2 linked regions of the Anatilimnocola floriformis genome follow. The main gene of each other region encodes a partner of the protein of the gene in region 2 in a complex. Links are inferred from orthologs where the notes say so. Each region holds a gene or a part of one and is shown on either strand. Other genes may lie near its edges. The genes, in order: accD and accB.

Region 1 (3,285 bases), 1.3 Mb from region 2 along the record:
TCGAGCACGAAGAGTTTGCCGCCGTCATCGGGGCAGTAAAGGCGGTCTTTCACTTTCAGGATCGAGCTCTTGCCGTCGGCGATTTCGAGCGTCTTCCAAATTTCAGCCGTCTTCGAAACGTTGCCTTCTTGCGTGCCATCGAGGGCTGCAACCGCGCCGACCTTGGTCACATCTGGCGGCGGATTCTCTTCGCTGTGGGCCATGTAAATGACATCGCCGTCGACAGTCGGAGCGAGATTCAAACCGCGCTTCGAGAACTGATATTCCCACACCTTTTTGCCGGTGCGCGGCTGAATACCATACACCCAGCCGTCGCCAGCGCCGGTGATCATCAGCTTCTGGCCCTTGATCACGGCGATGGTCGGGTTGTTATAGATCGTGTCTTCGGGCCGCAGCCGCGTGCTGATGAACCAGCGAACCTGGCCGTTGCGTTTGTCGAAGGCCAGAATGCGATGCGCCGGCTGAGCCATTTCACCCCAACCGATAATCACGCTGCCGAAGATCACCATGTCTTCGCAAATGATCGGGCTGTTGGTGCGACCACCATAGGTTGTGAGCACGCCGTACTGTTCATGCAGCGGAATCTGCCACTGAATTTTGCCGTTCTCGCCATCGAGACACTTGAACAAACCGTTGGCGCCGAGAGCATAGACAAAACCGGTCTCTGGATCGCCGACGACATTCGACCAGCCGACGCGCGTGTCGGGCACATCGCTCGACCACACGTTGTGAATGCTCTCCCACTTCGTTTCGCCAGTCGCTGCGTCGAGGCAGACGATCTTTTCGCACTCTTTGTTCGTGCCTGGATTGTGACGCGTGAGGTAATAGAGTTTGCCGCGCAGCACGACCGGCGTACTGCGACCGCCGAGGTCTTCGCGCTTCCAAGCCAGGTTGCTTCCCGCGCCGCCGCCAGGATTGATCGTGTCTGGCAAACCGGTCTCGCGCGAAATGCTGTTCCACTCTGGTCCACGCCAATACGGCCAGTCGAGCGGATCGGCTTTCGCCGTGGCGTCAGTCTTCGCTTCCTGAGCGGCAGCAAAAGTTGCAGCGAGTGAAGCAATCAACAGCCAGCCGACGAAAAGGCCAACGAAGCCAGAACGTTTCATGATGCACCAGCGAGTCGGAGAGTTGGAAAGGCGGGCTCCGGCCGACGTCGATTTAGAACGACAGACGGCTGAAGGCGATCAACAGTTGTTTCAACACCTTTCAGGATAGCGAGCCGGGCAAGAAGAGCAACCGGCAAAGCACTCGCGCGACGTTACGATTTTGCAGCGAGCGACACTCTGGCAAGCGTAAGAATGAAGGCGAACGTGCGCGCTTCGCGTCAGGCCAGAGTGTTGAAGAACGATGATTTCGAGCGCGGTCTACTTGCCGCAGTAATCAATCGCGCGGGCGATTTCACTCTTCAGTCGAGTGCGCGGCACGATGCGATCGACGAAGCCGTGCTGCAGCAGGAACTCGCTGGTTTGAAAACCCTTCGGCAGTTCCAAGCGGATGGTGGCTTTGATCGTGCGCGGACCAGCAAAACCGATGAGGGCTTTCGGTTCGGCGAACACAAGATCGCCGAGCGAAGCAAAGCTCGCGGCGACACCGCCCATCGTGGGATTGGTGAGGACCGAGATGAACAAACCGCCGGCGCGATCGTAGCGCGCGAGCGCTGCCGAGACCTTCGCCATTTGCATGAGCGACAGGATGCCTTCGTGCATACGAGCTCCACCGCCGGAACCACTGACGATGATTAGCGGCAACTTTTCCGCGGTCGCACGTTCGACGAGACGGGCCAGCCGTTCGCCAACGACCGAACCCATGCTTCCCATGATGAACGCCGAGTCGGTCACGCCCACGGCTACGCGGCGGGCGCGAATCATGCCGCCGCCGGTTACGGCAGCGTCGGTCATGCCGGTTCGTTTTTGTTCGGCGAGTAGGCGTTCTTTGTACGGCTTCGAGTCGGCGAATTGCAGCGGATCGGTCGGCATCAAGTGGGCGTCCCACTCTTCAAACGTCCCTTCGTCGCACAGCTGCTGGACGCGCTCCGGCGCCGAAACGTAGAAGTGGTATTCGCACTGCGGGCAGACGTTGTGGTTCTTCTCCGCTTCCTTCTTATAGATCGACGCGCCGCAGCCTGGGCAGCGCTGCCACAGACCTTCGGGAACGCCGCGCTTGGTCCGCTGCTTCATGGTGCTTTCGGAAGTTTGCGAGGGGACAGGAGAGGAGGCTGCCGGGGCAGTGGTGGAGGTCGGTGCGGAAGAAGCCATGTGTTGCTCCAAAATCAGGTCCGCCGATCAAGGCCGACTATGCGCTTGCCGTGGCAGCATGGCAAGCAAAAAGTTTGTTTCTATCCGAAATGTCGCACATCAAGCGCAGGTTAATCAATATCGGCCAAACAGCAGGCCGGTCATCACGGCTGCTCCGCCACTGACAGCAGCCGAAATGGCAGCAGCCGGTGCCAGCACGACGCGTTGTAACTCTTCTTGTTCGAGATCAATCAGCTGCCAACCGCCGCATTGGCACTCGGCCTTCCACAGGTCGCCGAGCTCGGCAGCCGGGGCCAGAATCTGTTTGACGAGGCTGTAAAACGGTTCGGGCAACACGAGGGCGATGGTGCCGCGGCGATGCTTTCGCACCAGGCGATCGACGGCAACTTTGGCTCGCGCTTGGGCCATGCCCAGGGGTTCGCCTTCGGGCGGGCAAACGGTTTCGGGGTGTTCTTGCAACTGGCGATAAATCCGCGGCTGGGTTTGCTTCAGCTCGTCGACGAGCTTGCCATGCCACAGACCATGATCGACGTTCTGAAAATCGGCAAGCTGCCGCACCTTCATTTTGCGGCTAGTGCCCAGTTGGTTGGCGGTTTCGACCGCACAACGACACGTCGACGAATACAGGTAATCGAACTCAACCGCTTGGACTTCGTTAATCAAACGAGCGGCTTGAGCCGTGCCCACGTCGGAGAGAGGAAGATCGAGAGTTCCCTTGATGCGACCTTGTTCATCAAAGTCGGTCGCAGCGGAACGGATCAACAGGATTCGAACCATACAGGATCGGTATGAGCCTCCTAAAGACTTGCCAAGTGGGTCAGGTTGCGAACAGCATCGCCGTAACTGGGCTGTCCGAAAATTGCCGAACCCACCACAAACCAGCGAGCGCCAGCCTGTGCACAACGGGCGATGGTCGACGCATTCACGCCGCCATCCACCTCCAAAATCACTTCGGGCCGAACCCGACTACGAAGCGATTGCAGTTTCTCTAACGCGTTCTCATGAAACTTCTGCCCGCCGAAACCGGCAG
Region 2 (3,136 bases):
GGCTTGAGCGAAACCGATGGAGGGCAGCAACGACCAAACAACCAGACCGACAAACAGAGCAGCGCGCAGCATGGAGAGACTCGGCAGGTGAGTAGGGTGGGGAGAGACCGCTGCCTATCATCACCGCCCGAATTGGCAGTTGCAATCGCAGGCAGATAGCAACTGGCCGAGCAACAGCGCAGAATAACCGCCATGCACCTCGATCCGCACTCCAACGAACCGCCGATCGGCGACGATCCATTCGCCGCCCCCGGTCCGATGACCGGCTATCGGTTCTCGGAGCGTCCCGAGGATGGCAAGGATGCCACTGGTGGGCCATGGACAATCGCCACCAGTCCCTGGCAGACCTGGCTCTGGTTCGTCCGCGTTCTGTCAGCCGATCCCACCCATCACGTGCCGCCGCGGTTCGGCACTTCGGCGATTTTAGGCATTACAACGCTGTTAGCTTTACTTTTCGCATTGTTCCGCGCGGTCGATCTCCATCCGCTCAATTACATCTTCTCGACGCTGCTCCTGTTCACGGTCGTGCTGGTGCAAATGCGCTGGGGGCACATGGCTCGGCCGGCGTCGATCGTTGCCGGCGCCATCTGGCTGCCGCTGTTTGTCCTTACGCTGATTGCCTTTGTGGAAGAGCCGCCGGCCCTGCTGGGGGCCTGTTGCGCGGTCCCGGTGCTGGTGCCGATTGGTGGCTTCTTCGGCTACTTGGCCGGCACGTGTGCTGGCGGCTTCTTTTTACTGATGGAATTATTTGAGAAGTATTGGGAACGCCGGATGCAGCAGAGCGGGTCGACCCCACCCGCTGCGGCCCCGACGCAGCTTGACGACCCGAAAGGGCACCGTTAGAATCCGCCGAAAATCCAAAGCGGCCAAAGGGTTGTGACTCCCGGCCGCCTGCTTTTAAAAGCACCTGTTTTTCACAGCATGGTGCTTTCGAAAGCACTGCGATTAACAACCAACCTGTTATCAGAACCCGACCAGGAAACAGACATGGCCGATGCCCGCAAACCCTCTCCGCGATCCGGTACGTCCGCGCGGGCGGCGGCCAAGGGCCCGGCGGTCAAAAAGCCTCGGAAAGAACCAATGGCAGAATCGGAATCGGAATCGGTTACGGGCAACGTCTTTGATGTCGAGCGGATTCGCAAGCTCGTCGAGCTGATGAAGGAACACGATCTCAACGAGATCGACCTCCGCGAATCGCGTCAACGGCTCCGCATTCAACGGGGCGCTGCCGTGCAATACGCCGCGCCGCAGATGATGGCTGCCCCTCCTCAAATGATGGCAGCCAGCGCTCCAGCGCCAGCCGCTGCCGCGAGCGGTGGCAAGAGTGCGCCGGCTGCAGATGGCCCGAACATCACGATCATCAAGAGCCCGATGGTCGGTACGTTCTATTCCAAGGCCAACCCCAAGGCAGCCCCGTTTGTGAAGGTCGGCGATCGCGTCGATACCAACACGACGATCTGCATTGTCGAAGCCATGAAGGTCTTCAACGAGATCCCTGCCGAGGTACGGGGCTCGATCGTCGCCGTGCTCGTCGAAGAAGGCGAAGCCGTCGAATTCGACAAGCCGCTGTTCAAGGTCGACACCAGCAAGTAAGTCGCCCGTCGTCCGGCCCTCCAGCAATGTCTCGCCGGGTTTCCGGCCATTTAGCCGCCGGTAACCCGGCTATCGAGCAATGTTTAAAAGAATTCTGATTGCTAACCGCGGCGAAATCGCGCTGCGGATCATCCGGGCTTGCAAAGAGCTCGGCATCGAAACCGTCTGCGTTTACAGCACAGCCGACAAGGGCTCGCAGTATCTGCAGCTCGCCGATCAAACCTATTGCATCGGCCCGCCGAAGAGCGTGCAGTCGTACTTGAAGATCGATCAGATCATCGCCGCTGCCGAACTGGGCGAGGTCGACGCGATCCATCCAGGTTACGGCTTTCTCGCTGAAAACGCCCACTTCAACGAAGTGGTTCGCAGCTGCGGCTTTGGCTTCATCGGCCCCACACCCGAAGCCATGGATGCCCTGGGCGATAAGAACCGCGCTCGCGAAGCAGCCCGCAAAGCCAAAGTTCCCGTTGTGCCCGGCTCGGCTGGCTTGATCGAAGACGACGAAGAAGCCGTCAAAGTCGCCCGCGAAATCGGTTACCCCGTGCTCATCAAGGCTACGGCTGGTGGTGGCGGCAAGGGCATGCGCGTCGCTCCCAACGAAGCGGCCCTCAAGCCCGCGCTGCAAGCCGCCAAGACCGAAGCCGCCGCCGCGTTCGGCAACGCTGGCGTGTATCTCGAACGCTACATCGAAAAGCCCCGCCACGTCGAAGTGCAAATCATCGCCGATCACCACGGCAATGCGATTCACCTCTTCGAGCGCGAATGCTCGACTCAGCGCCGCCATCAAAAACTGATCGAAGAATCGCCGGCCCCGCGCTTGCCCGCCGCTCGTCGTCAGGAAATGTGCGACGCTGCCGTTCGCCTGGTAAAGACTGTCGGCTATCAAAACGCCGGCACCGTCGAGTTCATTGTCGATCAGCAGGACAACTTCTACTTCATCGAAGTCAACGCTCGCGTCCAGGTCGAACACCCCGTCACCGAAATGGTCACCGGCGTCGACATCATCAAGACGCAGATCTTGGTCGCCAGTGGCGAGCCGCTGCCGTTCAAGCAGGAAGACATCAAGCAGACCGGTTGTGCGATCGAGTGCCGCATCAATGCGGAAAACCCCGACCGCAACTTCCAACCCTGCCCCGGCTTGATCAAGCAGATGTACATCCCCGGCGGCAACGGCGTGCGGTTCGACTCGCACGCTCACCCCGGCTACAGCGTGCCGCCATACTACGACTCGATGATCGGCAAGCTGATCGTCTACAAGCCGACCCGCGCCGAAGCCATCGCCACCATGATCCGGGCCCTCGATGAACTTCGCTTCGAAGGGATCCAATCGACGGCTCCCTTCCACAAAAAGGTGCTCAGCCATCAGATCTTCGCCGACGCCTTGGTCGACACGGGCTTCGTCGAGCGGACCTTCCTCACCGCCGGCACCTAGCCGGAACTAGGCAGGAATATATAACAGGTTATTGCAATTTGATTTTGCCGTAACCTGTTATTCGGCAGCCACTTAAGCCAAAAGCACTGCACCTGGCTATAACCTTTTATA

What was found.
Region 1: the proteins of accB (region 2) and accD are in contact, whole or in part, in a solved structure (PDB 8UXZ), measured with the Escherichia coli proteins. The link is inferred for Anatilimnocola floriformis from one-to-one orthologs.

Annotation. Positions count from the first base shown.
Region 1 is NZ_JAMLFW010000001.1:3,918,246-3,921,530, reverse strand. Bases 311-3,277 are described here. They hold accD (acetyl-CoA carboxylase, carboxyltransferase subunit beta), read right to left. Parts: upstream 2,256-3,277; coding sequence 1,365-2,255; downstream 311-1,364. Other genes in these bases: rpe (ribulose-phosphate 3-epimerase), read right to left, coding at 3,053-3,277; M9Q49_RS15080 (histidine phosphatase family protein), read right to left, coding at 2,370-3,032; M9Q49_RS15090 (outer membrane protein assembly factor BamB family protein), read right to left, coding at 311-1,106. Outside these bases: more of M9Q49_RS15090, read right to left, coding at 1-310; more of rpe, read right to left, coding at 3,278-3,285.
Region 2 is NZ_JAMLFW010000001.1:5,243,853-5,246,988, forward strand. What follows is about bases 19-2,836. They hold accB (acetyl-CoA carboxylase biotin carboxyl carrier protein), read left to right. Parts: upstream 19-1,080; coding sequence 1,081-1,593; downstream 1,594-2,836. Other genes in these bases: M9Q49_RS20635 (DUF2341 domain-containing protein), read right to left, coding at 19-72; M9Q49_RS20640 (hypothetical protein), read left to right, coding at 193-843; accC (acetyl-CoA carboxylase biotin carboxylase subunit), read left to right, coding at 1,673-2,836. In the rest of the region: more of M9Q49_RS20635, read right to left, coding at 1-18; more of accC, read left to right, coding at 2,837-3,025. UniProt on the Escherichia coli protein: This protein is a component of the acetyl coenzyme A carboxylase complex; first, biotin carboxylase catalyzes the carboxylation of the carrier protein and then the transcarboxylase transfers the carboxyl group to form malonyl-CoA.